2 regions of the Bradyrhizobium sp. 25ACV genome follow, and region 1 is predicted to be linked to the other one. Evidence: riboswitches for the same ligand, from Rfam matches in the RefSeq annotation. Region 1 holds a riboswitch; the other holds the start of a gene.
What was found. Region 1 has a riboswitch for glycine ahead of RAD04_RS06920 (L-serine ammonia-lyase). Riboswitches for the same ligand answer to the same signal wherever they lie in the genome.
Positions count from the first base shown of each region.

Region 2: it holds a riboswitch for glycine, as region 1 does, so the genes downstream of both, gcvT (glycine cleavage system aminomethyltransferase GcvT) here and RAD04_RS06920 (L-serine ammonia-lyase) in region 1, are expected to answer to the same signal.

Region 1 is NZ_JAVAYO010000002.1:681,463-697,225, reverse strand. It holds gene RAD04_RS06930 (ABC transporter substrate-binding protein) at 1-468, opposite strand, end outside; gene RAD04_RS06925 (LysR family transcriptional regulator) at 692-1,615, shown strand; gene RAD04_RS06920 (L-serine ammonia-lyase) at 1,720-3,144, opposite strand; glycine riboswitch at 3,255-3,343, opposite strand; gene hypE (hydrogenase expression/formation protein HypE) at 3,724-4,764, opposite strand; gene hypD (hydrogenase formation protein HypD) at 4,761-5,903, opposite strand; gene RAD04_RS06905 (HypC/HybG/HupF family hydrogenase formation chaperone) at 5,900-6,136, opposite strand; gene hypF (carbamoyltransferase HypF) at 6,136-8,400, opposite strand; gene hypB (hydrogenase nickel incorporation protein HypB) at 8,397-9,326, opposite strand; gene hypA (hydrogenase maturation nickel metallochaperone HypA) at 9,326-9,667, opposite strand; gene RAD04_RS06885 (nickel-dependent hydrogenase large subunit) at 9,660-10,754, opposite strand; gene hybE ([NiFe]-hydrogenase assembly chaperone HybE) at 10,751-11,266, opposite strand; gene RAD04_RS06875 (rubredoxin) at 11,263-11,472, opposite strand; gene RAD04_RS06870 (hydrogenase expression/formation protein) at 11,469-12,332, opposite strand; partial or broken gene RAD04_RS06865 (thioredoxin domain-containing protein) at 12,329-12,774, opposite strand; partial or broken gene RAD04_RS06860 (HypC/HybG/HupF family hydrogenase formation chaperone) at 13,007-13,294, opposite strand; gene RAD04_RS06855 (HyaD/HybD family hydrogenase maturation endopeptidase) at 13,321-13,902, opposite strand; gene cybH (Ni/Fe-hydrogenase, b-type cytochrome subunit) at 13,920-14,660, opposite strand; gene RAD04_RS06845 (nickel-dependent hydrogenase large subunit) at 14,681-15,763, opposite strand, start outside.
Region 2 is NZ_JAVAYO010000015.1:109,574-125,336, forward strand. It holds gene RAD04_RS29425 (NADPH:quinone oxidoreductase family protein) at 1-574, shown strand, start outside; gene RAD04_RS29430 (hypothetical protein) at 602-1,354, shown strand; gene RAD04_RS29435 (DUF1254 domain-containing protein) at 1,395-2,834, opposite strand; gene RAD04_RS29440 (amidohydrolase) at 3,093-4,796, shown strand; gene RAD04_RS29445 (TrmJ/YjtD family RNA methyltransferase) at 4,940-6,139, opposite strand; gene RAD04_RS29450 (NADP-dependent isocitrate dehydrogenase) at 6,476-7,690, shown strand; gene RAD04_RS29455 (DUF3455 domain-containing protein) at 7,787-8,287, shown strand; gene RAD04_RS29460 (cyclic nucleotide-gated ion channel) at 8,292-9,518, opposite strand; gene alaS (alanine--tRNA ligase) at 9,523-12,201, opposite strand; glycine riboswitch at 12,437-12,527, shown strand; gene gcvT (glycine cleavage system aminomethyltransferase GcvT) at 12,672-13,820, shown strand; gene gcvH (glycine cleavage system protein GcvH) at 13,831-14,199, shown strand; gene gcvP (aminomethyl-transferring glycine dehydrogenase) at 14,217-15,763, shown strand, end outside.

The DNA.
Region 1 (15,763 bases):
GTTGATTTTGTTGATCGCGCAGAAGACGTCCAGATAGGTCGTGGCAGGGTCTCCGACGGAGATCGCAAGCGACTTGCCTTCCATCTGCGCCGGTGTTGTCACGGCCTTGTCGGGCCACGAAATGAGGGCGAAGGGCGCTCGCTCCTGATAAATCGCCGCGAGTTTGACCGGCATTCCTTTTCCGATTGCCGAGATGGCAAATATGGCGGGAACGACCACGACATCTTCATTGCCGCGTACAAGACCTCCGAGAGCTGCTTGTGCACCGGCGCCTTCTCCGAGAACGATATCGATTCCCTTCTTTTGGTAGAGGCCCCTCTCTTTACCCAGATAGAGGAAGCCATACTCGCCCTTTAGCTTCCAGCTAAACCGGACGTTCACAGTGTCCAGGGCGGACGCTGTCGTTGTCCAGAACGAGGCGGCGATCGCGACCGCAAGAACCCCAAAAACTTGGTGCAGTTTTGGCATAAGTCCCTCCTCTTCTGGTCTCTGCGGGCAAGTGCCCGTGACCGAAACAACCCCGATAAATTTGATCTCGTATTGTGATCACATAAGACTTAATGTCAAGCGGCTTACCCGCCCGGGCCAAGCACAAACGCCCCAGTCGCCAAATGCGCCTCGGGTACACTCGTGCCAGGGAAGGGAGCGAAAGGGCTCCCGACAGACCATGGAAACTTCGAAGAGACCACCCATGCGGTTCCGGCACCTCGACATGAATCTGCTCGTCGCCTTGGACGCGATCCTGACCCATCAAAACATATCGCGGGCGGCCGAGCGACTGCTGCTCAGCCAGTCGGCGACCAGCGGGATTCTATCCAGGCTGCGCCAGCACTTCGAAGACGAGTTGCTGGTTCGGAACGGCCGCCGAATGGCTCTCACCCCTCTCGCAGAGGAATTGGTGGCACCGCTCCGCGCCATCCTGACCGAAACGGAAAAACTCTTGGCAATGCGAACCTCGTTCGACCCAGCAACCTCCGAGCGACATTTTACGATCGCGTGCTCTGACTATGTCTGGGCAACTCTTATCGTCGATATCCTTGCCGCATTGCGCGCTGTCGCCCCATCGGTCAACATATTCTACCAAGGCCCAAGCACCCGCTTTTTTCGCACCGAGATCGATTTCCTGATCGTTCCGGATCGATTCATGCTGGAAGATTGTCCGTTCGCCGCCCTCCCTTCGATTAGCTACGAATGTATCGTATGGAAGGAGAACGAAAGCGTCGGGGATAGCTTGACGCTCGAACAGTTTCTCGAGATGCGTCATGCGCAGGCCTATAGCGAGCGAGCGACGTTCATAGAAGCTTGGTTCTTCAAGCAATTTGGCCGCGCTCCACAGGCCGGGATAACGGCACCAAGCTTCACCCTGCTTCCGCAAGCGCTTATCGGGACCCAGTTCCTGGCGCTCATCCCTGCGGACCTGGCAGATCGGGCATCGGCCACGCTGCCGATAAGGAAAGTGGAAGCTCCCATATCCCTCCCCCTCATGACCGACGTTCTTCAGTGGCGCATCTCGCATGAACGAGATCCCGGGCTGCAGTGGCTGCGAACCCTCATTCTCGACGTTGCCCATCGACGACGGAATTCCCGACAGATTGGCTTCCCGGTTGCGGGGTGAAGATGCAGCGGGTCTCGACCAGCGGCGCTGTTACGCCGAACGCGTCGCGGGTCGGAGCATTGTCCGAAATGAGCGTTCCTTGAACAACGCTTGCTTCAGGGTATCTAGCAATCGACCACGTTGACGGCCAGGCCACCCAGACTCGTTTCCTTGTACTTGGTGCGCATGTCCTCCCCCGTCTGGCGCATCGTTTCAATGACGGCATCGAGGGACACGTGATGTTGGCCATCACCATGCAACGCGAGCATCGCCGCATTGATCGCCTTGATCGCACCCATTGTGTTGCGCTCAATACACGGGATCTGCACGAGGCCACCGATCGGGTCACATGTGAGACCGAGATTGTGCTCCATGCCGATTTCGGCGGCGTTCTCGATCTGCCGGTTGGTGCCACCCAGGACGGCCACAAGTCCTGCTGCCGCCATGGAGCAAGCAACGCCGACCTCGCCCTGACAACCCATTTCGGCGGCGGATATCGAAGCGTTTCGTTTGTAGAGCATACCGATCGCGGACGCCGTCAGGAGAAAGATGCGGGCTTTTGCCGGGCTCGGATCCGGGAAGAACATCTCGGAGAATTTCAGGACCGCGGGTATGACGCCGGCAGCTCCATTCGTCGGCGCAGTCACGACCCGTCCCCCGGCCGCGTTCTCTTCATTGACCGCGAGAGCAAAGAGGCTGACCCATTCCATCACGTGAAATGGATGTGCCGCCCCCTTTGACGTCGTCTTGAGCTTGCTGAGCAGGCCTGGCGCACGGCGCGGTACCTTCAGGCCACCAGGCAGAACACCCCCGTTGACACACCCGCGATCGATGCAGCGCATCATGGCATCGCGAACGCTATCCAGGAATGCATTGGTTTCAGTCTCCTCCCTATGCGATAGTTCGTTGGCAGCAACGATATCGGCAATCGACAAGCTGGTCCTCTCACCTATCGTAAGAAGCTCATGCGCTGACGTGAACGGGTACGGCTCACATCCAACGTTTCGAACAGCGGGGTTCCTCGGCTGGTCGCCTTCACACACGATCGCACCGCCGCCAACGGAGTAATAGGTTTGACGAAGCAGGACGCCCGTATCCGAATGCGCTGCGAATTTCATACCATTTGAGTGCCCCGGCAGGAACTCGCCGGTGCGGAAGGTGAGGTGCTGACGCTCATCGAAGCCAACCGCATGACGACCGCCAAGCAAGATCTCGGAACGCGATCGGATCAGCCCGGCAATAATGGATATGGCTTCAGGATCAACGGATTCTGGCAGCCAGCCCGATAGTCCCAGCAGAAGGGCAATATCGGTGCGGTGACCCTTGCCAGTCAGCGCCAGCGACCCGTAGAGCTCGACGACAACCAAGCGACAGCGCCATAGATCTTCGCCCAAGCATTCGATGAATCGATGGGCCGCGCGCATCGGTCCAACGGTATGCGAGCTGGATGGGCCGATTCCGATCGTGAATAGATCGAGGACACTGATCGGACCGGCTAGGCGCCTGGACGATAAACCGGGCGTGGTGACTTGTTCGACAGTCTGGGACATGGGCGCACACCTCAATCAAGTGATTGATTTCAAATGCGCCCCATCTGTCTATTTGCCTGAGAGTATTATCCCGTCGGCGGGTGCCAAGGCACCTCTTTCCAGATGTTGTTTCGTCACACGCGGTCCTTGTTACCTGAGAGTTTCCGGGGCGGTTGCTCCTTCGGCGTCGGCCGAAGCCGATCTCTTCCGCAAGCGACGTCTTGGGACTCGACCTCCTGAGTCAGGACATCAAATTCGTGGCTGCACTTCTCAAGTATTCTACTACGCGGCTTGGGTCAACAATGAACCGAAGATGCAAAGTCTTGCCGTTCTGCGTCGTTTACGGGGTTGACCTGCCGGTAGAGGGATTTCGGTCTGGGCGCTTTGCATTGAGCCATGGGTCTTGTCGGTCAATCCGGCGTGCACAGCCAGCGAAAAGATACTTTAATGAATTCGTTGAGGACTTCGATTGAATGCTCCTCACAGTGCTGGCTCGCGATCTCGAAGGTTTCAAGCGAATCCACCGGACTGAACTCTCGTGCTTCGCGGTGTAGGTATAGGACGCGGCGTTGGCATGGGGCTAAATGCGCATCTTGGGCCTCAACAGATCCGGGGCAGTTGCTCGCCCGACAACCAGTCGACGATCCGGCCACCGCCAAAGCTCGTCGCCATCTGCACGAAGTGATGATTGTCCGGCACCGCTTCGCCGATATCGGCAGCATTGCGGCCGAGCGGATGCGCTCTCATGGCGGCCAGCACGGCTCCGCCGACATCAGGCGACACGATCGCGACCAGCTTCCCCTCATTGGCGACGTAGAGCGGATCGAGCCCGAGCAGCTCGCAGGCAGCCGCCACCCCCGGCTTGACCGGGATCGCCTCTTCCTGGAGGCTGAAGCCTAGTTCGGACTGCTGGGCAATTTCGTTCAGTGTCGCCGCGAGCCCGCCGCGCGTGGGATCTCGCATCAGACGCATGCCGCGGCCGCCCGCCGCCACCATCCTGGCGACCAGATCATGCAGGGCGGCCGAATCCGAGACGATCTCCGTTTCAAAGGCGAGGTTCTGGCGCTTTGACATGATTGCTACGCCGTGATCGCCAAGCGTGCCCGAGATCAGCACCCGATCTCCGACCCTCGCATTCTCGGCGGAGAGATCGAGTCCCTCAGGCACCAGGCCAACGCCCGCGGTCGAAATGAACAGGCCGTCGGCCTTGCCGCGCTCGACCACCTTGGTGTCGCCGGTGATGATATGGACGCCGGCGGATTGCGCCGCCTCGCCCATGGAGTCCGCGATCATCTTGAGGTCTGAAAACCGAAAGCCTTCCTCGATAATGAAACTCGCAGACAGATAAAGCGGTCGGGCACCGGCCATGGCGATGTCGTTGACGGTGCCGTGCACCGCGAGCGAGCCGATATTGCCTCCGGGAAAGAACAGCGGTGAAACCACATAGCCATCAGTCGTCATCACCATGCGCCCGGCGCCGACGTCGAAGGCGGATTGATCGTTGCCGCGCGCCAGCCATTCGTTGCCGAAGGCCTCGTGGAACAGGCCCGAGATCAACTGCGACATCGCACGGCCGCCGGAACCGTGGGACAGGTCGACGCAGCCGTGCTTGATGTCGAGCTTGCGCTGATGGGCTCTCATGAGGCCCGCTTCTGCTGACGATCGCGGAAGCGACCATAGGTCCAATGCGCGGCACATGCGCCTTCCGAGGAGACCATGCAGGATCCCACCGGGGTCTCCGGCGTGCACACCGTTCCGAACAGCTTGCAGTCGACCGGTTTCTTGACACCGCGCAGGATCGCGCCGCATTCGCAGGCCGGATTGTCGGGGACGCGCAGCTCGTTCAAGGCGAAACGTATCTCCGCATCAAATCTGGCGTAGGTTTGCTTCAGCTTCAATCCGCTATAGGGCACGCGCCCGAGGCCTCGCCATTCGAACTGATCGCGCAGCTCGAAAATATTCGAGACCTCCTCCTTGGCGCGCGGATTCCCATCGCGCGTTACGGCACGGCTGTATTGATTCTCCACCTCGTTCCGGTGCTCGTTGACCTGACGCACCAGCATCAGAATCGCCTGCATCATGTCAAGCGGCTCGAAGCCCGAGATCACCACCGGCTTGCCAAATTCCTCTGCAAAGACCTCGTAGGGCTCGGTGCCAATGATGATGCTGACATGCGCGGGCCCAACGAAGCCGTCGATCTCGACGCGGCGGATGCTGCGGGTGTCGGGACTCTCCAAAATGTTCTGCATCGCCGGCGGCGTCCGCACGTGGTTGCAGACCACGCTGAAGTTTTCGAGCTGCTTCTTCTCGGCGCGCCGGATCATGATTGCGGTCGGCGGCGTCGTGGTCTCGAAGCCGATCGCGAAGAACACGACTTCCTGCTCCGGATTCTCTTCCGCGATCCGGATCGCATCGACCGTGGAATAGACCATGCGGACGTCGGCGCCACGTGCCTTCGCCTTCAACAGCGAGGCACCTTGCGAGCCCGGCACCCGCATCAAATCGCCATAGACGCAAAGGATCACCTCCGGCCGATCGGCCAGCCGGATCGCCATGTCGATACGTCCCGCGGGCAGCACGCAGACGGGACAGCCGGGGCCATGGATCATCCGCACGTTCTTGGGCAGTATGTCCTCCAGGCCATAGCGCGAAATCGCGTGCGTATGTCCGCCGCAGAACTCCATGAAGCGGTAGGACCTCTGCGGATTGGCCTCAGACCGGATCGCCTTGGCCAATCCCAGCGCGATTGCCTTGTCCCGAAATTCGTCGGCGTATTTCACTGCATTGCTCCCTGCCCTTCGGTGCTGAGCTCACGCATGAGCTCCAGCGTCCGCCCCGCCTCATCCGGGTCGATCTTGGTGAGGGCATAGCCGACGTGGATGATCACGTAGTCGCCCACGGCGAGATCTGCGATCAGCGCCACCGAAATCTCCTTGCTGACGCCGTCGATCGAGACGACGGCCATCTCGTCGGGAAGGAGCTTTGTAACCTCTGCAGGTATGGCGAGACACATCAGGCGTTTCCTTCCAGCCTTTGTTGTTCGAGCATTTGGAGAGCGGCAACCCAGGCTTGGCCGAGGCTCAAGCCGCCGTCATTTGGCGGCACCTGGCGCGCGAGCTGCGGATTGAGCCCGACAGCGACGCAGCCGCGCTGCACCTCCTCGCTCAGGATCGCGTTGAGGAAGCAGCCGCCGCTCAAAACGACGGTGGTGAGGCCGGTCTCTCGTGCCGCACACGCGATCCAGTCGACACAGGCCGCGGCAAACGTGCCATGAAGCAGCTCCGTGCCTACGGTCGGACCGGGGGCATCAGCCACAAGACGTTCAAACAGCGGATACAGCGACAACACGCCTTGTTCGATTGTCCAGGCATCCTCAGCGACGCGTGTCCGGCGAACACGCGCCTCCAGCTTCATCGCGGCTTCGCCTTCATAGCTCTGCCGCGTGGAGAATCCCAGCAATCCGGCGGCTGCATCGAACATCCGGCCGGCGCTGGTCGTCGTTGGCACGTCGGGCTGGTCGAGCAGGGTTAAAACACCCGCCGCCAACGGCTGCGCCGGAAAGCGACGCGGAATCTCCGCGCCGCGCCCGAGCGCCTGAAGCACGCCGGCAGCCATCCGCCAAGGCTCGCGCGCGGCGCGATCGCCGCCTGGCATCCTGAGCGGCACCAGATGTCCGATCCGCCGGAAGCGCGCGCCCTCACATCGCAAGAGCTCGCCGCCCCAACTCCCGCCGTCGCTACCATGACCAAAGCCGTCAAGCACCAGTGCCAGCACGGGTCCGTCGATACCGTGCTCCGCCATCACCGACGCCGCATGTGCATGATGGTGCTGAACCGCAATCAGCCCGCGGCCGCTCGCCTCGGCAAAGCGGGTGGAGGCCATGTTGGGGTGAAGATCATGCACCACGACGGCCGGCTCGACATCCAGCGTCGAGATCAGGTGCTCGACCGTCTCCTCGAAGAAGCGAATGCCCTCCACGGTGTCGAGATCGCCGATGTGCTGGGAGACGAAGGCTTCATCACCGCGCGTGATCGTGACAGATGCCTTCAGCGCGCCACCCACTGCGAGCACCGGCGGCACGGCACGCGCCAACCGAATCGGCTCGGGAACATAGCCGCGGGCCCTCCGGATGAATTGCGCGCGTCCGGCAACGACCGACACCACGGAATCGTCGGCACGCGTGACGATATCGCGATCATGGGTGACGATCAGGTCGGCAATGCCGGCGAGTCGGCGCTCCGCCTCGTCATTCTCGATGACCGGCGGCTCGCCGCCCGGATTGGCGCTCGTCGCCACGATTACCCAAGGAGAGCCATTCGCACGCGGGTGTGCCGAGTTCAGCACATGGAACACCAGATGATGCAGCGGCGCGACCGGCAGCATGACGCCGATCCGCGACAGGTCCGGTGCGATTGCCGGCGCGAGTTGCCGACGCGATGTCAGTAATACGATCGGGCGCGCCGTTGACTCCAGCAATGCCAGCTCTGTTGCATCCGCGCTAGCGATCTTCGCGACAACGTCGACTGCGGCAATCATGACCGCAAACGGCTTCTGCTCCCGCTGCTTCCTCTTTCGCAGACGCCGCACTGCCTCGTCGTCTCGGGCATCGCACAAGAGCTGATATCCACCGAGTCCCTTGAGCGCGACGATTTTCCCGCCTGCGATCTCGGCAGCGATCTGCTCGATGCCGTGGCTCAAGCGCGGGCCACACAATGGACAGGCGATCGCCTCGGCATGAAAGCGACGGCTCGCGGGGTCGGCATATTCTGTGGCGCAAGCTCCGCACATCGCGAAATTCTTCATCGCGGTGGTGCGGCGGTCATAAGGCAGCCGCTCGGCAATGGTATAGCGCGGACCGCAATGCGTGCAGTTGATGAAGGGGTAAAGATGGAAGCGGCTGCGCGGGTCTAACAATTCGCTCAGGCACCGGGCACAGGTGGCGGCGTCGGCGACGATCCGCGTCGACACCCTGCCTTGCTTGCTGGCGCGAATACAGAACTCGTCGCTTTCAACGGCGCCGATTTGCTGCACGGAGATCCCGTCGATCCGTGACAGCGGTGGTTTCTCCAGCGGCAGCGCAGCGACGAAATCGGCAACGCGCGCACCTTCGACCTCGATCACGACGCCGTGAGGGTCATTGGCCACGAAGCCGCCGAGGCGATAGCGCATGGCAAGGCGATAGACATAGGGACGAAAGCCGACGCCCTGCACGGCGCCGCGCACGTGCAGGCGCAGCCTTCGACCGTCGCGCGCTGCGGCTCCGCCGCTCATCATCATGCCGATACGGCACTCAGGGATGCCGCCCTCGCCTTCTCGGCGCGCTTCCTGATCCAGGCATAGAATGCCGCAAATCCCTCTCCGGTCCGCGCCGATACTGTCAGCACCTCGATCTTTGGGTTGACCCGCCGCGCATATTCGATCGTCCTGGCGAGATCGAAGTCGAGCACGGCCGCGAGATCGATCTTGTTGATCAGCATCAACGAGGACGCTGCGAACATGTTGGGATATTTGAGCGGTTTGTCCTCGCCTTCGGTGGTCGAGAACACCACGATCTTGCAGGCCTCGCCGAGATCAAACGCTGCCGGACAGACGAGATTGCCGACATTCTCGATGAAAAGGATGCCGCCGTTGAGCCAGGGCAACCGGTGATAGGCCTCGCCGATCATGGCCGCATCGAGGTGGCAGCCCTTGCCGGTGTTGACCTGGACCGCCGGTACGCCTGTCGCGCGGATCCGCTCCGCGTCGTTCGAGGTCTGCTGATCGCCCTCGATCACGCCGATCGGGCAATTGTCTTTCAGTTCGGACACGGCGCGGGCCAACAGCGTGGTCTTTCCGGCGCCGGGGCTCGAGACCAGGTTGAAGGCGAGCACGTCATCCGCGCGGAACCGCGCGCGGTTGTCGGCCGCAAGGCGGTCGTTCTTGCCGAGGATGTCACGCTCGACCTGGATGATGCGGTCGCTGCTCATGCCGGCGATCGTCTGCCCAGCCGGGGCGGCGTCGCAGTCGAGCAGGCCGGGGTCTCCGCGCGCTTGGTCGTGGTGATGGAGATGATGACGGTGATGATCATGGTCGTGATGACGGTGTCCATCGTGACCATGATCGTGATGGTGATTATGAAGATGCGCGTGATCATGCCCATGGGGGTGATCGTGCCCATGCTCAATGGAAGCTTTGCCGTCACCGCAGCCGCATACCGTACACATCAGTCGACCTCCAATTCCCTAACCCGCATCTCTTCTCCACCGGTCACTTGCAATTGATAGCTGCCGCAGGCAGGGCATGGCTCGTCTCGCCGCTTGATTTCGACGCTTGTCGAGCAGGCCATGCACCAGGCCGTCCCAGGCCTCTCGACGATGTCCAGGGTCGCACCTTGTGCAATGGTGCGTGCGGCGACCGCTTCGAAGCAGAATTTCATCGCCTCCGGCGCAACATGGCTCAACGCGCCGATCTCGATACACACTGCCTTCACTTTGGGGAACGCGCGCCTGCGCGCCTCCTCCTCGACGATCTCGATGATGCCTTGGCAAACCGCCATCTCATGCATGGCCGACCTCACGGAAGCTGAGGTTAAATCCGACGCAGGGATCGAAGGAGCCGATGAGCGTACGGACGGCATTCTGCCCCTGTCGACCGGCGGCAAGCGCCGAGCCTTGCAGGCTGCGGACCAGCGGTCCACGTGCATGGAAGTTCCATTCGGTCGGAGCCAGCGATTCGAAGCGGACGATGCGGTTTTCGTTATTGCACTCGACGATTTGATAGAGCCGGCCGCGGGCGCATTCGACGGCCGCCGCGCCTCTGCCGGCGCCAAGCCGGTAGCTCTCGACGACGCCGTCCTCGAGCGCCTCGTCGCCCGTCTCGAGCCAGGAGCAGAGGCGCGTCACTTCCGCAATCCGCGCCTTCAGCCGCTCGGCAGGTCCGGCGCTCGGCGGCAGGACCGGCTGGCGCCGGACCCGGCGTGCCCACACACCGGTCTCGGGAATTCGACCGTGGAGATCGGGGGCATCGGAGAAGCTCGCGCCATCCGCAAGCAGCCGCATGATGACATCGAGATCATCGGCGACGGAAAGAAACGAGTGTTCGACGACCGGCTGCAGCAGCGCATGCCCATCGAAGCTCGAAAAATGCGCTGCCAGCGCGTTGCCTGGCGTCAGCGCCTCTCCTACGCCCGCGATTCCGAGTGCAGCGAGCACCGCCTTGATGCGCGATACCGCCTCGCAACGCGCCGACACCTGCCCGCCTTCGCCGAGGAGGCCACCAAGGACGGCGGTCGCCTGCATCATGGCGCGGACCGCGGCGGCGCTCGCGCCATCCAGGGTGAGCTGGCCGACGAACAGACCACGGAACAGTTCTGCCAGCCGCTCGGCGACGACAGCGGTGACGCGGCGATGCATGGTCTCCGGAGGACAATCCTCGCCGCGCGCGGCTTCCACCGCTCCCAGAAACGCCACCTGATATGCAACCGAGCACAGCGAGAACAGCCGCGGCAGCACGGAGAGCAGCGACGAGACGGGCTTGCCCGCAAACAGACGCGTCAACGGCAGCCGGCTCCGGGGCAGGATTGCGACGTCGGCGATCGTATCCTTGGCGAGCCACACCGTGATGTCGATCTCGTTGCGGAAGCCGGGGTTCATTCGTGCTGCTCCGTCAGAACAGCCCGCATGAAGCTACGCCGATCGATCGCGCTTGTAGCGGTTTCGCGGCGTCGGGTCGCCTCCTTGCCGTCGGCCGGCAACATGAGTTCGTTGATGGCCGCTTCCGCCGTTGCCCGCGCAGAGGCCACGTCGGCAAACCCGAACATGGGCGAGAACAGCGAACAGCTCGCGATGCGGCCCACATGGTTGACGTCGCTGAGGATGAACTCAATATCGCCGGCCGGAAAGCGAGAGCGCAATGTCGAAGCTGAGGCCGCCGGCGCCAATTCGCCGGCCGGCATCACCACGTTCATGAACCAGGGCGTGACCATGATACCGATCATCGTGCCGTTGAATACGCGGAAGCCGACTGCCTCGACGTCGAGGCCGTCGTTGTAGATCGGCAGCTCGCGCATCGCGCGCTCGCCGATGTCCCGGTAGACGTGAGCCAGCCGCTGCCCCCAAGCTGCCGCGTCGGCGTCAGTGGCAGGCGCTTGCGCATGAGGTTTCATGACGCGATGGCCATGAATTTGGACTTCGGCGCGTCACAGTTCGGGCAGCGCCAATCGTCAGGAAGGACCGCGAAGGGCGTGCCGGATGCGATCTGCGCGACATCGTCGCCATCGGCGGGATCGTACACCGTCCAGCAGATGCCGCATTCCAGTCGCGTGCCTTCGGTGACATCCTGGCGGACGCCAAAATTCTCGAATACGCTCATTTGAAATAGGCCTCGATGATTTCCTGGAGGCGCTCAGCGGAGTCTTCGAAGTCCTCGTCAGCCGCGATTGCCACGGTCGGCACACCGCCGACCTCCAGCGTGTCGAGGATGATGGCATCCATGGCGTTGAAGAACTGCACCGACCAGACGTTGCGGATAGCCGTCGAGAGCACCCGGCAAGTGCCGTAGCCGCGCGAAACGAGCTGGATCGGCCCATTCCTGATGGTGTCCTGGAGGAAGCTCATGTCGACGGGGCTCATCGGCAGCAGCGTGAAATTGATGATTTGCGAGCGAATGCTCGGCCGCCAGGCCAGCGCGCGCTCGCGGATTTCCGCGAGCACCGGCAGCGCGTTCATCGCGCCTTCCGGCGCCTGCCCGATCTCGAAATCCGCAGTGGTAAGATCAGCAGCGGCGCGCGTGACGATTTCCGGGATTGCGCCGACTTCAAGATACTCATGATTGGCGTCGATCTCGAGCCGCACGTGCCAGATTCCGGCCAGCGCCGATTCCTGGATCTGCGCCAGCGATCCGTCCGGCAGCGCGACGAAGCCGGCAACCTCACCTTGGCCGAGCACGTCCGCAATCAGCTTACGCTCGAGATCGTTGAGATTGGCGAACCGGAACAATCGTGTCGGCACGTCGGTCTTTTGGCTTGCGATGGCCGCTACCACTTTCGACAGCAGATCGATTGCATTCGGACAGTGCTTGGCCAGCTCCGCTCTGTCCAGCGTGGCAAGCTTCGCCAACGCGCCCGCGGCCGTCAGGCGGACGCTCGATGCATTCAGGCTTTCCTCGCCGATCGGAAACACGTTGATCGGCTGCTCGGCGCCTCCAGGCGCGGTCCAGAAACCCGCTTTCATAATTCGACACCCTGTGAGCGACGCTGGGGAATGATGACTGTCACGACAACACGCTCGCGCCGCGCGGACGGTCGATGAGCTTGGCGATGCGGTCGACATAGACCGACCAGTCCTGGATCTTGGCGATCACTCCGAGCGTTTCCCCCTTGGCGATAAAGATCAGCGTCGGCTGCACCCGGACGCCAAAGCGCTGGCCGAGCTCGCTCTCGGCGCGACGCGCGATCACGGCACCCCGCAGCCGCCCCTGAAAAGCGTCAATTAGTTCCGGCAACACGACCGCGACATCGATCGCCTCCATAAAACGCGCGGGATCGCCCGCCGACAACAGCACGGCCACCGCACCGGCCTCATTGGCCGCGCCAAGAAACCGATCAACACTCGCGGCATCGACCTCGGGCAGGCCGCGCCGCGTCAGATTATGCTTTCCCTGCTGGAATTCCATCAGCCCCCTGGCAAGCCTTTTTCTCTGACGTGAGAGGTTAGCAAGGCACATGTCACGATCAGTTATCGCCTTTCCTGGCCGATCTGATTGAGATAGATCCTTCATTTTCGCGTCCGCGAGACGGGATGGTTTCGAATGAAACTTGTCTTTCATCCGCGGCGGACCAACCCGAGCCGCCCGCGATGCGGGTGACATCGAGGATCGGATTTGGAAGGTCGGCCGCTGGGTCGAACCGGAGATGCTCGGGCAGTTGCGGTTCTCGCTCGATGAGGTCGGCGAAGAAACGGTCGCAATCCTCGCCACCGAGCACCGCGGTCAGCCCCTCGATCGCATCTGCGATCAGTCGCGCCTCTGCCTCATCGAGCAGACGGATCGCGGTGTCGATATGGACGAGCACCTTGCTGCCGACCGGCAGGTCGGAGAGCAAAAGCATCGAGACACGCCGCCGCTCGCCGCGAAACTCGCATAGCGCCGAAACGCCGTCAGTCTCAACAATCGTCATCGGCAGGCCAAGGCACATCCCGCGTCTCCGGTCGCGCACGCCGGTCAGACCGGCCGCATCCTCATCTCGTAGTGCTGATGGTCGATATCGTTGGCGAGCAGCCGTTCGGACTCCGGCAGCGGCTCGCTGCGCGGACTCGCCGTCGCGCCCCACTCAGCCAGGATTGCGCAGACCAGCTCGATCGCCGGCCCGATCTGATCGCTCACCGGCTTGGTCAAAGGGCCGCCCCAGTCTTCGAGATCGTGCGGTTGGCAGCCGATCAACGCGAGATGCTTCGGGCAGCGCCCGAGCAGATCCGCCGCGCTGATGACTTCCTGAAATCCGGTCTGATGCAAGCTCATCTTCTTCGCGCCCGTGAAACGTGGAACTTCCTCGTCGCGCACCAGCTTCAACTCTCCCGGCACGAGCCCATAGTCGATCGCGTCGAACACGATCAGACGATCGGCCTCTTCCAGATAGCTGACGAGGTAGAGGCCCTGCGTCCCGCCGTCGAGAATGGTGACATTGTCCGATACGACGTAGCGGCGGTGGAATTCCTCCACCGCCCGTACGCCGAACCCCTCATCGGCCCACAGGATATTGCCGATGCCGAGCACCAGAATGCGGTCTGTTGAAGATATCGGCATAGGCCTCGTTTCCGGCTTCAGTCGCGGAATTGCCGTTCGCCGGAGACCATCGAGGAGATGATGCCCTGACGCGACATGATGTCTTCGCGGATCGCGGCATAGACGTGCACTATGACGAACGTCACGAGCACCCACATGCCGAGATGATGCCAGGTGTGCACATCCTGACTGTTCGGCCAGATCGCGAACACCCAGCCGAACAGCTTGTGCTGCCAGCTATCGATTCCTGTGCCTTCCGAATAGAGCGCAAAGCCGGTGATGATCATGTAGGCCACGAACAGCGTGAAGCCCGTGAACATCCCGGTCCGCGCCAAGGGATTGTGGCCGACATACATTTTCGGCTTGTGTTCCAGGAACGCGTACCAGCGGATTTCATCCAGCATTTCTCCCCAGAACTGCTTGCGATGAGCCGGCAGATAGAAGATCTGCCGGGAATGATGGTTGCCGACGAAAGCCCAGAAGACGCGGGTGAGGAAGAACACGGCCAGCACCTGACCAGCCGCGAAGTGGGCGAAGCGGATATAGCCCATGTCGAAGTTCGCCGACGCCTCGCCCTCCACCGATGGCAACGGCATTCCGATCAGGTAGCCGGTCATCATCAGCGCGACGATAGAGAATGCATTGACCCAGTGGCAGATTCGCACCGGTGCTTCGTAGACATAGACCGTGGGACGTCCGATCGCATGTCCACCGACCGCGTCCGCTGCGATCGCGGCGATATCCGGCTCGGATTTCGCGCGACATTCAGCCGCATTCATCATGGTGCTTCACCCCTGGTTTATCTGACCTTGACGGTCGCCAGTTCCTGGCCATCCGGACTCATGACGTGCGTCGAGCACGCCAGGCACGGATCGAAGGAATGAATGGTGCGAAGGATCTCCAGCGGCTGCCCGGGATTCACCATCGGAGTATCCATCAAGGAGGCCTCGAATGCGCCGATATTTCCCTTCGGATCGCGCGGCGAGCCATTCCAGGTGGTCGGCACCACGCACTGGTAATTGTCGATCTTGGTTTCCTTGATCTTGATCCAGTGCGCGAGCGCGCCGCGCGGCGCCTCGGTAAAGCCAAAGCCCTTGGCCTCCTTTGGCCAGCTCTCCGGCTTCCACTTGTCGACGTTGGCGGTCGAGCTATCACCCGCCTTGATATTGGCGACGAGCTTATCTTGGAAATAGCGCATCTGGCGGCCGGCCCAGACCGATTCCAGCGCGCGCGCCGCGGTGCGGCCAAGCGTCGAGAACAGCGCCGACAGCGGCAGGTCGAGGTCCTTCAGGAATTTGTCGACCGGATCCTTGAACTCGGCCTTGTTCTGCGCGTAACCGACGACCCAGCGCGCGAGCGGACCGACCTCCATGGCGTGGCCTCGCCAACGCGGCGCCTTGATCCAGGAATATTTGCCGCCCTCATCGAGCTGCTCGATCGCCGTCTTGGTGCCCTTCGCATTGGGCCCGAGCACGTAGTTCGGCTCGGTGACGCCATCCCAGGGATGCAGGCCCTTGGTCTCGTCGGGATATTTGTACCAGGAGTGAACGACGAATTCCTGGATCTCGTCGGGGTTGCCGTGGTCGACTGGAAACACCTCCGAGAGATTGCCGTTGATGATGGACCCTCGCGGCAGCTTCAGGTTCCTGGAGGAGTAGTCGTTGGCGTGTTCCGGCACGTCGCCATAGGTGAGCACGCTCTTGCCCGAAAGACCACCGCCATAGAGCCAATCCTTGTAGAACGACCCGATCGCCGCCACGTCAGGCAAGTAAACCTGCTCGTTGAATTCAGTTAGACGATCGATGATCGACGAGATCAGGTTCAGCCGCTCCATGTTGATGGCCCCGACCGCCCCGGTACCGTCGACATTGATCGGACAGGG
Region 2 (15,763 bases), on a different contig from region 1:
ACGAGCCGAGCGCGGCGAAACGCTGTTCGTCACCGGCGCCGCCGGCGGAGTTGGACTGGCCGCCGTCGACCTCGGCCGCCATCTCGGCCTGCGTGTCGTCGCCGGCGTCGGCTCCGACGACAAGGCGGCCCTGGTCCGCGGCTACGGCGCCAGCGAGGTCATCAATTATCGCAGCGAGGATCTGCGCGACCGGATCAAGTCGGTCACGTCAGGAGAAGGCATCGATGTCGGCTTCGACAATGTCGGCGGCGCGATCTTCGAGCAGATGGCCCGGCTGATGAAATGGGGCGGACGGCTGATGCCGATCGGCTTCACCGGCGGCGAGATTCCGTCCATCCCGATGAACCTGCCGCTGCTAAAGAACTATTCCATCATTGGCGTCTTTGCCGGTGCCTGGGCGGAGAAGTTCCCGCACGAGGCCGCGCACATGAATGACACGTTGATGCAATTGCTGGCCGAAGAGCAGATCAGTCCGCACATCGACCGCGTCCTTCCCTTAGAGGAGGCCGGCGACGCCATGCGGGCCGTGGCCAATCGCACGGTTCAGGGACGAATTGTGCTCAAGATCAGGTAGAGTGCGCCAACGACGAAGAGAGAACCGATGACACCAATCATCATCGACAAGCGCTATTGCGGTCCTCCGAACTCCGGCAACGGCGGCTATGTCTGCGGCCGGCTCGCTCGTCACATTCCCGGGGCTGCAGAGGTGACGCTGCGCGCGCCGCCCCCGCTGGACACGCCGCTCGATGCCATCGCGACGGACGGCGACACATGGGAGCTCCGCGACGGCGGCAAGGCCGTCGCCACCGCCCGCGCCGTCAGCGTCGAGCTCGCGCAAGTGGAGACGGCCACCTTGCCGGAAGCCCGCGCGGCCGAATTGCTGGCGCTATTCAAGCCGCACGAACATCCGCTGCCACACTGTTTCGTCTGCGGTCCTGCCAGGACGAAAGGCGACGGCCTGCGCATCTTCGCCGGCCCGCTCCGCCGTCAAGCACAAACTCCCGTTCTCGCCGCGAGCTGGGCACCCGATCCGAATCTCGCCGCCGAGGATGGCCTCATCGCACCCGAATTCCTCTGGTCCGCGCTCGATTGCCCGACCGGCTTTGCCTGCAATTTCGATCAGCAGAGCGGCAGCTTCGAGAAGACCCCGCTCCTGCTCGGACGGATGTCAGCCCGCATCGAAGCGCGCCCCCGCCCCGGCGAGCGCTGCATCATCACCGCCTGGCCCACCGGCCGCGACGGCCGCAAGCGCACGGCCGACGCCGCGCTGCATGATGAAGCCGGCAGCTTGCTGGCGTTGGCGCGGACGACATGGATTGCGGTGGAGCGCGAGGTACTGCTCGGGCGCCGGTGACGGTGCGCAGGGTAGGCAAAGGCGCGAAGCGCCGTGCTCCCTAGCTGCTCGTCACTTGCCGAACCGGGGGCGGCTTCCAGGTCCCGTTGATGATCGAGGGCGGCTTCTCGTTCGGCCAGTACATGCGCAACATCAGGACGAACTTGCCCGCGGGCGCGGGAAGCCAATTGCTCTCCTTGTCGGGGCCCGGGTTGTCCTTCTGAATGTAGAGGTCGACCGAACCGTCGGGATTGGCTTTGAGATTCTGGCGGGCGCTGATCGACTGGCGGTTGATCGGATTGGCGACGAAGAAGTAGTTCTCATCATACATCGTGAGCGACCAGAAGCCTCCGACCGGGGGAAGCTGCCCCTTCGGAAAACGCATGACGTATTTGTTGCTGCCGACGTACTCCTTGCCGTCGGCGTCCTTCTGGGATGTCGGATAGCACGCATCCTGGATCCGGTTGGCGCCAAGGCCGATGGCCGTGACAAGCGCACGGTTGAGATAATTGGTGCCGTAGATGCCGGCTTCGCTGTCGAAGGCCCAGCCGTTGACGTTCTTGATCGCCTTGTTGACCTTGAACTGGAGCATGATGCGGTCGAATGCCACCTGGGGGACCCGCTTGGCGAAGGCAGCATCGAATTTGCTCGCGTCAAAATCCTTGCCGGGGACAAGACCGATCTTCGCGAATTTGGCGACCTCGGCCGCGTCGGCGGCGGCCGGCGGATTGCGCTTCATCAACTGCGCGAGAAGGGTGAAATAGGCCGCGGCGTCCAGGCGGTTGACCTGGTCGCGCACCGCCGTCTTCGTGTCGATCGACGCATCGACCTTTCCCGCTGGAGGCGTGTACGACTTGCCATATGCGCTGAGAGGGACGATCTTGAACTCGTCCTGCGCGGCGTGCACGGCCGCATAATCCTCCGGTGTGCCGGTGCAGTAGATGCGGCCCAGAATCCACACCATGCTCGTGGGTGATTTGTATTCCTTGACGCCGGCGGGAAGCGTTCCCTTCCAGCCCGGGCCGGTGATCGCATAGGTCTGCGCCCTGGTGCCGGTGGTGCGCTTGCCGGGCACCTGGAAGACATTGGTCCAGCCGTCCAGCATCGGAAACAGGAAATAGCGGTCCTTCATATCAGGCATACTCAGGACCCAGGGCTCATCTCCCACGTCGATCCAGGCCGTCGTGTAGAGCGTGTCGGCATTCGGTGCCGTGACATCCCTGAAGCTGGCATCAGGGTACTTGCGCAACTTGACGAACTGCCCCATCGGCCCATGCGTGCCCTCCACTGCCGCAACGTTCGTCATGACTCGGCGGGTCATCTCCATCGTCACAAGCGGGTATCCGTAGATATAGGCGTCCTGGGCGAGCCAGAAATCTTCGCCGCCCTCCACGGCCCTGACAACAAGACCATCAAAATCGGCGCGGGCGGCTCGGGAAATCGCAAGCGCCGACACGGCGGCGCTGAAGGCGGCAAGTGCTTGGCGACGGCTGATTGACATATCGAACCCTCTCTGTTGCCTCAAAAGCGTAACGGGCGGGGTTCCACGTTCTTTGACATGCATCAATGGCGCGGGTGGCAAAGGCGCGCAGCGCCGTGCCCACCGTGTCTGCTGCGGCGTAGTTGATCGACGTCGTGGGCACGCTTCGCTTTGCCCAACATGTGGACGCTGCAGGCCTTGAGAAGCGTTGAACCCGTGTTTGATCAAAGATACCCTTGAAGATCTTCGTCCAGAAAAAACAAGATCCAGGGGGACGTGATGGTTCGCAAGTTGATGGCATTTGCAATCGTTGCCGCGGGCACGTGGTTCGCTGGCGTCGCAAATGTTGAGGCGCAGCAGCCGGAGCTCAACGGGCCTGACCTGGTCCTCATCAACGGAAAGGTTCTGACGCTGGATGAGCGATCGACGATCACGGAGGCCGTGGCCGTCGCGGATGGAAAGATCATCGCAACCGGCACCAGTGCTTCGATGAGGTCGCTCGCCGGTGCTCGGACCCGCGTGCTCGATGTGGCTGGGAAGACCGTCATCCCCGGATTGATCGATACGCACGCTCACTTCAAGGCCGCTGGTCTTGGCGACTATGTCGTCATCATGGGCCGAGCCAAGACGGTCGCGGAAGCGCTCGAGGCCATCAAGGCATTCGCGGCGAAGAAGAAGCCGGGCGAGTGGATCGTAGGTGGCGCATGGCATCCGCCTTCACAATTGGCCGAGAAGCGATATCTGACCAGGCAGGAGATCGATAGCGTTGCTCCAGACAACCCGGTCTATCTTCGCACCGTCGGGCATTTCTCGATGGCGAACAGCATGGCTCTACAGCGGGTCGGAATCGACAAGACCACCGCGGATCCGAGCGGGGGAAAGTTTGAGCGCGACGCGGCCGGTGAATTGACCGGCGTGCTGGTGGAGACGGCGATCGATCGGGTCGAGAAGGCGGTGCCGCCCTGGACAGAAGACGATGAGATGCGGCAATTCACGATTGCCGAAGGTGTGCTGAACAGCTTCGGTATCACGAGCGTGGTCGAAGGCGCGACAGAGGCGCGCGATATTCGCATGCTGCAGAAGCATGTCGCATCCGGGAAAGCCACATTGCGCACCGGCGTGATGTTTCGACCAGAGCCTCCGGCCGATCTGACCGCGTGGGAAGCGATCATGGCAGGCAATGGGGCCTCTTCAGGCTTTGGCGACGATTGGCTGAAGTTCGCGGGAATCAAGATCTTCTACGACGGCGGCATGACGCTGAAGACAGCGCTCATGCGCGAGGTGTATCCCGATTCACACGACAACTATCATGGCGTTGCGCAGCAGACACCTGAGCGATTGAAGCAACTCATCTCCATCTGCCACCGATATGACTGGCGGGTCGGTGTCCACGTGGTGGGTGACCTTGGTATCGACCAGGTGCTCGATGCGTTCGAGGCAGCGGATATGGAGAAATCGATCCGAGACCGTCGCTTCGTCCTCATTCACGCCAGCCTGATCCGGCCAGAACAGATGGAGCGTGCGCAAAAGCTGGGGGCCCGTGTCGATTTCCAGAACGCTTTCATGTGGGATAAGGCAGCGACCGTCGAACGATTTCTCGGGAAAGCGACCGCTGATCGCGCCGTACCGACCAGGACGTTAATCGAAAAAATGGGGCTCAATAGTCTCGGCGCCGGGACGGACTTTCCCGTCAACCCGATCAACCCCTTCCTCAACATGTACATCATGGTGACCAGGAAGGACCCCAACGGAAACGTCTACGGCGCGGCAGAAGCCATTACGCGCGAGCAGGCCCTGCGACTCTACAGCAGCGCAGCCTCGCGCTACACGTTCGATGAAGCGCGCAAAGGGACTATTGAGCCCGGAAAGCTTGCGGACATCGTGGTGCTCTCCGCTGACTACACGGTCGTGCCGGAGGAGCAGATCAAGGACATCAAGGTGGACCTGACGCTCGTGGGCGGCAAGGTCGTGTTTCAGCGCTGACGTCATCCGCTGCCGACCAGCAGGAAGTGCCGTAGGGTGGGCAAAGGCGCGTAGGCGCCGTGCCCACCTTCTCTTGATGATCAGCGAGAGATGGTGGGCACGCTTCGCTTTGCCCACCCTACGAGAGCTATGCCTTACGGCACCTACATCGCTTGCTCGATCATCCCCTGCAGCCGCGCCAGCTCCGCCTCGAGATCCCGCTCCACATCCGCGGCACGAATGTCGAGCACCCGATAATCCCGCGCCTCGAGCCAGCTCCGCCGCGACGCGCGGTCCGCCGCAATCGCCTCGCCCTCGCCGGGATTGACCAGTTCGATCGCGATCCGATGCGGGAACGAGACGAAGTCCGGGATGTGGCGGCCGACCGGGGTCTGGCGCTTGAACCCACCTGCGAAGCGGCGATCACGGGTCAGCGCCTGCCAGAGCAGACGCTCGGCATCGGTCGGGTTGCGGCGGAGCAGACGGGCAAGGCCCCGCACGGTCGAGCCGCTGTCGGGCACGCCGCCGCCTTGCCCGTGCTCGGCCAAAAGCGCGCGCAGGCGCGTCGCCTGCTCGCCATCGAGCACGCCGCCCTTGGCCGGGCCCTTGCGTCCCTCGGCGATCGCCATGATCACCCCGTGCAGGGTGTGCATGTCCTGCTTGGTCGGCTCCATGCGGCTAAAGATGTTGCGCAGGTTCACCAGCATGGTGTCGCGCTTCTCGGCCGGGCGCAAAAATTCCACCTTGTCGAGCTCGCGGATGAGGTTGTCGAAGAACGCCTGCATCTGGTGCTGCGAGGCGCGCTCGGAGCGCTCCGGCATGGCGTGCGGCAGCTCGCCCGAGGTCGCTCGCTTGAACCATTCATAGCCGACCAGCAGCACGGCCTGGGCGAGGTTGAGCGAGGCGAAGCCCGGATTGACCGGGAAGGTGATGATGCGGTTGGAGAGCCCGACCTCCTCGTTGGTCAGCCCCCAGCGCTCGCGGCCGAACAGGATACCGCACCTGCCGCCGGTCGCGACGTGACCCGCGATCTCGCTGGCAGCTTCCTCCGGCCCGACCACCGGCTTGGCCTGGTCGTGGGGGCGCGCGGTGGTGGCGAACAGCAGATCGAGATCGGCGACGGCGTCTTCGACCGTGCCGAACAATTCGACCTTTTCCAGAATATGGTCGGCGCCGGCGGCGGCGCGCTGGGCGGCGATGTTGGGCCAGCCGTCCCTGGGGTTGACGATGCGCAAGGCGCCAAGGGCAAAATTCCCCATGGCGCGCGCGGCCATGCCGATGTTTTCGCCCAGCTGCGGCTCGACCAGGATGACGATGGGACCGTCGAGGGACAAACCCGCCTTGCTCTTGTCAGTCCCCGACATTTCGTTTCGCTTTCACTCTGGTTCTCAAGGCCTTGCCAGGGCGCTCTTCAGGAATTGATTCAAACCGGCCGCCGGTCGGCGCCGCCCTGCCGCCTGTCGTTTGCCTGTCCTGACAGAATTCTCAAGGAAAATAACGGGGTTAGAATCGACTTTTGAATCTCTTCTGAAGCCTCAGGCCGCCCCGCCGGGGGCCGTCGCCCGCCCCCCATCCGGGCAAGCTGGATCGGCTAAAAGTGCATAATCCCTTGGCTTTCGCCCGCCGCGCGGCGGTGCTAAGAGGCGGCGGATATTCCCGTGGCGCGCCAAAAGCGCCGTTCCCAAGAGGCTTCCCCGATCATGGCAAAAATCAAGGTATCCAATCCCGTCGTCGAGCTCGATGGCGACGAGATGACCCGGATCATCTGGCAGTACATCAAGGACAAGCTGATCAACCCGTTCCTGGATGTCGAACTGATGTATTTCGACCTGGGCATGGAATACCGCGACCACACCAACGATCAGGTCACCATCGACGCCGCCGAAGCCATCAAGAAGGTCGGCGTCGGCGTCAAGTGCGCCACCATCACCCCTGACGAGGCCCGGGTGAAGGAGTTCAACCTCAAGCAGATGTGGAAGTCGCCGAACGGCACCATCCGCAACATCCTCGGCGGCGTGATCTTCCGCGAGCCGATCATCTGCAAGAACGTGCCCCGCCTGGTTCCCGGCTGGACCAAGCCGATCATCATCGGCCGCCATGCCTATGGCGACCAGTACCGCGCCACCGACTTCAAGTTCCCCGGCAAGGGCACCCTGTCGATGAAGTTCGTCGGCGAGGACGGCACCGTCATCGAGAAGGAAGTGTTCAAGTCTCCCGACGCCGGCGTCGCGATGGGAATGTACAATCTCGACGACTCCATCATCGACTTCGCCCGCGCCTCGCTCAATTACGGCCTGCTGCGCAACTATCCGGTCTATCTCTCGACCAAGAACACGATTCTGAAGGTCTACGACGGTCGCTTCAAGGACATCTTCCAGGACATCTACGACCGCGAGTTCAAGAAGGAATTCGAGGCCAAGGGCCTGACCTACGAGCACCGCCTGATCGACGACATGGTGGCCTCGGCGCTGAAATGGTCCGGCGGCTATGTCTGGGCCTGTAAGAACTACGACGGCGACGTGCAGTCCGACACGGTCGCACAGGGCTACGGCTCGCTCGGCCTCATGACCTCGGTGCTGCTCACCCCCGACGGCAAGACCGTGGAAGCCGAAGCCGCCCACGGCACCGTGACCCGCCACTATCGCGAGCACCAGAAGGGCAAGGAGACCTCGACCAACTCGATCGCCTCGATCTTCGCCTGGACCCGCGGCCTGTCGCACCGCGCCAAGCTCGACAACAATGCCGAGCTCGCCAAGTTCGCCAACACGCTGGAGAAGGTCTGCGTCGACACCGTCGAGGCCGGCTACATGACCAAGGACCTCGCGCTGCTGGTCGGCGCCGACCAGCGCTGGCTCTCGACCACCGGCTTCCTCGACAAGGTCGCGGAAAACCTCACCAAGGAGCTGGCGGCCTGAGCCGACCGCAATTTCGCCCGACTGGGCCAGACATCATCACGGGCCGCGCAACAGCGCGGCCCGTTTCTTTTTGAGACCTTGCGCGGAGATGCCACCATGTTCATCAAGCTTGCCGGCCCCACCATGCTGCTCGCAGCCCTGATCGGACCGGCCGGAGCTGCCGAGCCGCTTCCCGAGGCCATCGCCGTATCAGGCGAGAGCGTCGTGCTCAGCGTCCACGCCGAGGGTGCGCAGGTCTATGAGTGCAAGGCCGGCGCTGAGGGCAAGCTCGCCTGGAGCTTCCGCGAGCCGATCGCGACGCTTCTCTCGGACGGCAAGACGATCGGCCGGCACTATGCCGGACCGAACTGGGAGCACGCCGACGGCAGCGCCGTCGTCGGTAAGGCGATCGGAAACGCGCCGGGCACCACCGCGGCCGATATCCCCTGGCTGAAGCTGGAAGTTACGGCCCGCCGCGGCAGCGGCGTGCTGACGCCCGTTACCACCGTGCAGCGCGTGAGCACCCAGGGTGGCAAGCTGGACGGTGCCTGCGAGAAAGCCGGCGAATTCAGGAGCGTGCCCTACTCGGCCGTCTACGTCTTCCTGAAGAAAGGTTGACCGCTCAGCGGTCGGGGTCGTCCTTCTCCGCCTGTGCGAGCTCGGCAACGGCGAGGTCGCCGGTGTCGGCGAGTCTCGCCTTGGCGGTGGTGTGGACGTGGTCGGCGAGCGTCGGCATGCGCGCGATCAAGGCGTGAAAATCCTGGGCATCGAGCACCAAAAGGCGCGTCTTGCGCGTCGCCATCACCGTGCCGCTGCGTTTTGTTTTGTGCAGCAGCGCGATCTCGCCGAAGAAGGTGCCGTCCGTGAGGTGCACATGCTGGCTCGGCAGCGCGATCTCGACCTCGCCCGCGGTGATGAAATACATCGACGAGGCCACATCGCCCCGCCGCACCAGGATCTCGCCCTGCTCGATGGTGCGCGCCCGCAACAGCCGCATGATGTCGGCGATCTCCGCGGCCGACAGATGCGAGAACAGCGGCACCCGCGCCAGCATGCCCCAGGTGACGACGAAATCGCGCCGCTTCACCTCTTCGGCAAAGGCGGTGGAGATGATCGCGACCGGCAGCGCGATCATGGCGAAGCCGCTGATGATGGCGAAGGTGGAGACCAGCTTGCCGAGCGGCGTCACCGGCACGACGTCGCCATAGCCGACGGTGCCGAGCGTCACGATCGCCCACCACATCGCATCCGGAATGGTGCCGAGCTTGCTGGGCTGCACGTCGCGCTCGATGGCGTAGAGCAGCGAGGCGAACGTCAAGACCGCGCCGATCAGGATGACGACGCAGCCGATCAGCGCCCGCCGCTCGGCATGGACAGCCGCGAGCAGCGAGCGCATCGCCGGCGAGTACCGTATCAGCTTGAAGAACGGCAGCACGCCGAGCGCCGCCAGTGTCGCGTGCCGGCCGGCGGCGAGCACGATTGCCGCGGGCAGGAACGCCATGAGGTCGATGATGCCGAGCGCCGAGAAGGCGTAGCCGAGCCGGTCGGACAGCGAGGAGCCCTTGCGCTGGGTGTGGCCCGCCACGGTCCAGAGACGTGCGGCATATTCCAGCGCGAACACGATCACGGACAGGATGGTGATGGCCGAGAACACCGTGCCGAACTGCGCGTCCAGCTCCGGCACCGAGGCGAGGATCATCGCGGCCACATTGAGCACGATGACGCCGATGATGATCTGGATGAAGCGCGACCCGGCTGAATAAGCCAGCGGATCGTGCTCCAGCAGTTCGTAGAGGCGATCCCTCAAGTTCGGATCGGCTGAGCCACGTCCTCGCGGAACGGGGCGCACGGCCTCACGCGCCCGCCATCGCTTTTTCGATCGCGCTCAGCGCCTCGGTCGCCTTGGCGCCATCAGGGCCGCCGGCCTGCGCCATGTCCGGCCGGCCACCGCCGCCCTTGCCGCCGAGCGCCTCGGAGGCGACACGCACGAGGTTGACCGCGTTGAAGCGCGAGGTGAGGTCCGCGGTGACGCCGACCACGATGCCGGCCTTGCCGTCCTCGGTGACGCCGACGATGGCGACGACGCCGGAGCCGATCTGCTTCTTGCCGTCGTCGGCGAGGCTCTTGAGATCCTTCATCTCGATGCCCTCGACCGCGCGCGCCATCAGCTTGACGTTGCCGACCTCGCGCACGCCGCTGGCTGCGCCATTGCTGGCCGCAGCGCCGCCGCCCATCGCCAGCTTCTTGCGGGCCTCGGAGAGCTCGCGCTCGAGCTTCTTGCGCTCCTCCATCAGCGCGGTGATGCGCGCCGGGACGTCGTCGAGCGACGTGCGCAGCTCGTTCGCCGCGGTCTTGGCCAGCGCCATGGTCTCGTTGGCGTGCCTGCGCGCATAATTGCCGGTCAGCGCCTCGATACGGCGCACGCCCGAAGCAACCGCGCTCTCGCCGGTGAGCGTGATCAGGCCGATGTCGCCGGTGCGCCGCACATGGGTGCCGCCGCAAAGCTCGACCGACCAGCCGAGCGCGTTGGCGCCGCGCTCGCGCGCGGTCCTGCCCATGGAGACGACGCGGACCTCGTCGCCGTATTTCTCGCCGAACAGCGCACGCGCTCCGGCTTCGCGGGCTTCATCCACGCCCATCACGCGGGTGGTGACCTCGTCATTCTCCAGCACCACGTCGTTGGCGATGTCCTCGACGCGGGCCAGCTCCTCCGCCGTGATCGGCTTCGGATGCACGAAGTCGAAGCGCAGGCGATCCGGCGCGACCATCGAGCCGCGCTGAGCGATGTGGTCGCCGAGCACCTGGCGCAGCGCCTCGTGGATGAGATGCGTCGCCGAATGATGAGCCCGGATCGAGGAGCGCCTGGAATGATCGACCTCGAGCTGCAGCGCAGTGCCGAGCTTCAGCTCGCCGCTCTCCACCGTGCCGACATGCACGAAGAAATCGCCGAGCTTCTTCTGCGTGTCGGTGACGCGGAACTTGATGCCGCCCTCGCCCGTGAGCACGCCGATGTCGCCGACCTGGCCGCCCGACTCCGCGTAGAACGGCGTCTGGTTCAGCACGATCGCACCGGTCTCGCCGGCCTTCAGGCTGGCGACCTCCGCACCGTCCTTCACCAGCGCGGACACCACGCCTTCAGCGCTCTCAGTCTCGTAGCCCAGGAATTCGGTGGCCCCGAGCTTTTCGCGCAGCGGGAACCAGATCGCCTCGGACGCAGCTTCCCCGGACCCCTTCCAGGACTCGCGCGCCTTGGCCTTCTGCCGCTCCATCGCATCGGAGAAGGAAGCCTGGTCGACGCTGATGCCGCGCGACTTCAGGGCGTCTTGCGTCAGGTCGAGCGGGAAGCCGTAGGTGTCATACAGCGTGAAGGCGACGTCGCCGTCGAACATGTCGCCCTTTTTCAAGGACGCGCTCTTCTCGTCGAGGATGGCAAGGCCGCGGGTCAGCGTCTTGCGGAAGCGGGTCTCTTCCAGCCGTAGCGTTTCCTCGATCAGATTTTCCGCACGCATCAGGTCGGGATAGGCTTGGCCCATCTCGCGGACCAGCGCCCAGACCAGCCGATGCATCAGCGGCTCTTTCGCGCCGAGCAGCTGCGCATGGCGCATCGCGCGGCGCATGATCCGGCGCAGCACATAGCCGCGGCCCTCGTTCGAGGGCAGCACGCCGTCCGCGACCAGGAAGGCCGAGGAACGCAGATGGTCGGCGATGACGCGGAACGAGGCGACGGTCTGCTCGTTCGGCCCGCTGCCGAGCGCGGACGAGGCCGCATCGATCAAATGGCGGAACAGATCGGTCTCGAACACGCTGTCGACGCCCTGCATGATGCAGGCCATGCGCTCAAGGCCCATGCCGGTGTCGATCGAGGGACGCGGCAGATCCACGCGCTCCTCCTTCGTCACCTGCTCATACTGCATGAACACGAGATTCCAGAATTCGAGGAAGCGATCGCCATCCTCTTCCGGCGAGCCCGGAGGGCCGCCCCAGATGTGATCGCCGCGGTCGATGAAGATCTCCGAGCACGGGCCGCACGGACCGGTGTCGCCCATCGCCCAGAAATTGTCCGAGGTCGGGATGCGGATGATGCGGTCGTCGGAGAAGCCGGCGATCTTCTTCCAGAGCCCGTGCGCCTCGTCGTCGGTGTGGTAGACCGTGACGAGCAGCTTGTCCTTGTTGAGCCCGAAATCCTTGGTGATCAGCGTCCAGGCGAGCTCGATCGCGCGCTCCTTGAAATAGTCGCCGAAGGAGAAGTTGCCGAGCATCTCGAAGAAGGTGAGATGGCGCGCGGTGTAGCCGACATTGTCGAGGTCGTTGTGCTTGCCGCCGGCGCGCACGCATTTCTGCGACGTGGTGGCGCGCTGATACGGCCGCTTCTCGACGCCGGTGAAGACGTTCTTGAACTGCACCATGCCGGCATTGGTGAACATCAACGTCGGATCGTTGCGCGGCACCAATGGCGAGGACGACACGATCTCGTGGCCGTTCTCGGCAAAGAAGTTCAGAAAGGTCGACCTGATCTCGTTGACGCCGCTCATGTTCATCCAATCGGGTGTGCTTGGACCCGCTTTCTCGCCATCCAAACCGAAACGTTAAGGCTGATATCTGCGGGCCACAGCGCTTTTAGACAAGGCCAGCTTCGCTGTCCAGAAACTGTGCAAGGAGATCAGAGGGTTGCCGCAGCCGCTCAATCCCCTTTGCAATCCCGTTGATAGGGCAAGCGGACGCGTTGACAGGCTTGGCCGCCCTGTGGTCTGTACCCATCTGTATCGTACGGCCACGTCGGGAGAGACCGGCTTTAGGCAGCCGGCGCCGAAGGAGCAACCGCCCCGGAAACTCTCAGGCAAAAGGACCGCGTGGCTTTGACAGCATCTGGAAAGAGGCGCCGACGGGTTTAGACCCGGATGGCACCCGCCGACGGGATAATACTCTCAGGCACAGCGACAGATGGGGCTTCGACCGGTGTCCTCAGGGAATCGTCCCAGGGGAACCGCCGAGGGCCCCTGTGATGCTAGCGCACGACGACCAAGATTCCCTGAAACGTACGCCCCTTCATGGGCTTCATGTCTCCCTGGGCGGCAAGATGGTGCCGTTCGCGGGCTATGACATGCCCGTGCAATACCCCGCGGGCGTGCTGAAGGAGCACCTCCATACCCGGACCTCCGCCGGCCTGTTCGACGTCTCCCATATGGGCCAGATCGCGCTCAGGCCGAAATCCGGCAGGGTCGAGGACGCCGCCCGCGCGCTGGAACGGCTGGTGCCGCAGGACATCGTGGCGATCGCGCCGGGACGGCAGCGCTACGCCCAGTTCACCAACGCCGATGGCGGAATTCTGGACGACCTGATGGTCGCTAATTTCGGCGATCACCTCTTCCTGGTCGTCAACGCCGCCTGCAAGGACGCCGACGAGGCGCATCTGCGCGCGAATCTCTCTGAAGACTGCGTCATCGATTCCCTCGCAGATCGCGCGCTGATTGCGCTGCAGGGGCCGAAGGCAGAGGCCGTGCTGGCGAAATTGTGTGCAGAGGCGCCCGCCATGAAGTTCATGGATTCCGGCCCCCGCAAGGTGGCCGGCCTCGGCTGTTTCGTCTCACGCTCCGGCTACACCGGCGAGGATGGTTTTGAAATTTCGGTTCCCGCAGCCGATGCCGAACGTCTCGCCAAAACGCTGCTCGAAAACACCGATGTGCTGCCGATCGGCCTGGGCGCCCGCGACAGCCTGCGGCTGGAAGCCGGGCTCTGCCTGTACGGCCACGACATCGACACCATGACGACGCCGGTCGAGGCCGCGCTGGAATGGTCGGTGCAGAAATCCCGCCGCAGTGGCGGCGCGCGCGCCGGCGGCTTTCCCGGTGCCGAAAAAATCCTCGCCCATTTCGACAACGGCGCGGCCCGCCGCCGGGTCGGCCTGCTGGCCCAGGGACGCGCACCGGTGCGCGAAGGCGCGCTGCTGTTTGCTGACAGCGCCGGCGGCGAGCCGATCGGACAAGTCACGTCGGGCGGTTTCGGCCCAAGCCTGAATGCGCCGGTCGCGATGGGCTACGTGCCCACGAGCCAAAGCGCGCTCGGCACACAACTCTTCGCCGAGGTGCGGGGCCAGCGCTTAGCCGTGCAGGTCGCCGCGATGCCCTTCGTCAAGAACACCTACAAACGCTGAGGATTCGAGAATGACCACGACGCTGTACACCTCCGACCATGAATGGCTCGCCATCGAGGGCGACGTCGCCACCGTCGGCATTACCGACTACGCCCAGCAGCAGCTCGGCGACGTCGTGTTCGTCGAATTGCCCAAGGTCGGCCGCACCCTGAAGAAGGCGGAAGCCGCCGCCGTGGTTGAGTCCGTCAAGGCGGCCTCGGACGTGTACGCGCCCGTGACCGGCGAAGTGCTCGAGACCAACGCCGAGCTCGCGGCCGAGCCGGCGCTGGTGAACTCGGATGCGCAAGGCAAGGCGTGGTTCTTCAAGATCAAGATGGCCGACAAGGGCGAACTCGGCGGCCTCATGGATGAAGCCGCCTACAAGGCACATACGGCTTAAGGACGATGGAGCAAGCGATGACCGCGCACCGCAAAACCAACGGCGACGCCGCCGCCAGTTTCGTTCGCCGCCATATCGGCCCCTCAGTGCGTGACGTCACCGCCATGCTCGAAACCGTCAGCGCTAGAAGCGTCGACGCCCTGATGGCGGAGACGCTGCCGGCCTCGATCCGGCAGGCCGCCCCGCTCGATCTCGGCAAGCCGCTCAGCGAGACCGAGGCGATCGCGCATATGGGCGAGCTCGCAGCCCAGAACCAGGTCTTCACCTCGCTGATCGGCCAAGGCTATTCCGGCACGATTTTGCCCGCGGTGATCCAGCGCAACATCCTTGAGAGTCCGGCCTGGTACACGGCCTACACGCCCTACCAGCCCGAGATCAGCCAAGGGCGGCTGGAGGCGCTGCTCAACTTCCAGACTATGATCTGCGACCTCACCGGGCTCGACGTCGCCAACGCCTCGCTGCTCGACGAGGCCACCGCCGCGGCCGAAGCGATGGCGCTCGCGGAACGGCATTCGCAGGTGAAGGCGCAGGCCTTCTTCGTCGACAAGGACGTGCATCCGCAGACGCTCGCTGTGATGCGCACCCGCGCCGAGCCGCTGGGCTGGACCCTGATCGTCGGCGATCCCCTCACCGATCTCGCTGGGAGTGACGTGCTCGGCGCGCTGCTGCAATATCCGGGCTCTTCCGGCGCGGTGCGCGACCTCCGGCCCGCGATCGCAACATTGAAGGCCAAGGGCGCGCTCGCGATCGTTGCCGCCGATCTCCTGGCCCTGACGCTGCTCGCCTCGCCCGGCGAGCTCGGCGCCGACATCGCGATCGGCTCCGCGCAGCGTTTTGGCGTGCCGATGGGTTATGGCGGACCGCACGCGGCCTATATGGCGGTGCGCGATGCATTGAAGCGTTCGCTGCCCGGCCGCATCGTCGGCCTCTCCGTGGATTCGCGCGGCGCGCCCGCCTACCGGCTCGCGCTGCAGACCCGCGAGCAGCACATCCGCCGCGAGAAGGCGACCTCGAACATCTGCACCGCGCAGGTGCTGCTGGCCGTGATCGCCTCGATGTACGCGGTCTATCATGGCCCCGAAGGCCTGACGCAGATCGCCCGCAATGTGCATCGCCGCGCCGCCGTGCTCGCCAGCGGCCTGCGCAAGCTCGGCTTCGCGCCTGATAGCGAAAATTTCTTCGACACGATCAGCGTCGATGCCGGCGCCAAGCGCGCCGAAATCGTCGCACGCGCTGCGGCCGAGAAGATCAATCTCGGCGTCGGCGCCACCAGCTTGCGCATCGCGCTCGACGAGGCCACCACGGCTGCGACGATCGAAGCGGTCTGGCGCGCCTTCGGCGGCAAGCTCGCCTATGCCGAGTTAGAGGCGACCACACGCGAGGCGCTGCCGGAGGCGCTGAAGCGCGCGACCTCCTTCCTCACCCATCCCGTCTTCCACGCGCATCGCTCGGAGACCGAGATGCTGCGTTACATGCGCAAGCTCAGCGACCGCGACCTCGCGCTCGACCGTGCGATGATCCCGCTGGGATCCTGCACCATGAAGCTGAACGCGACCACCGAGAT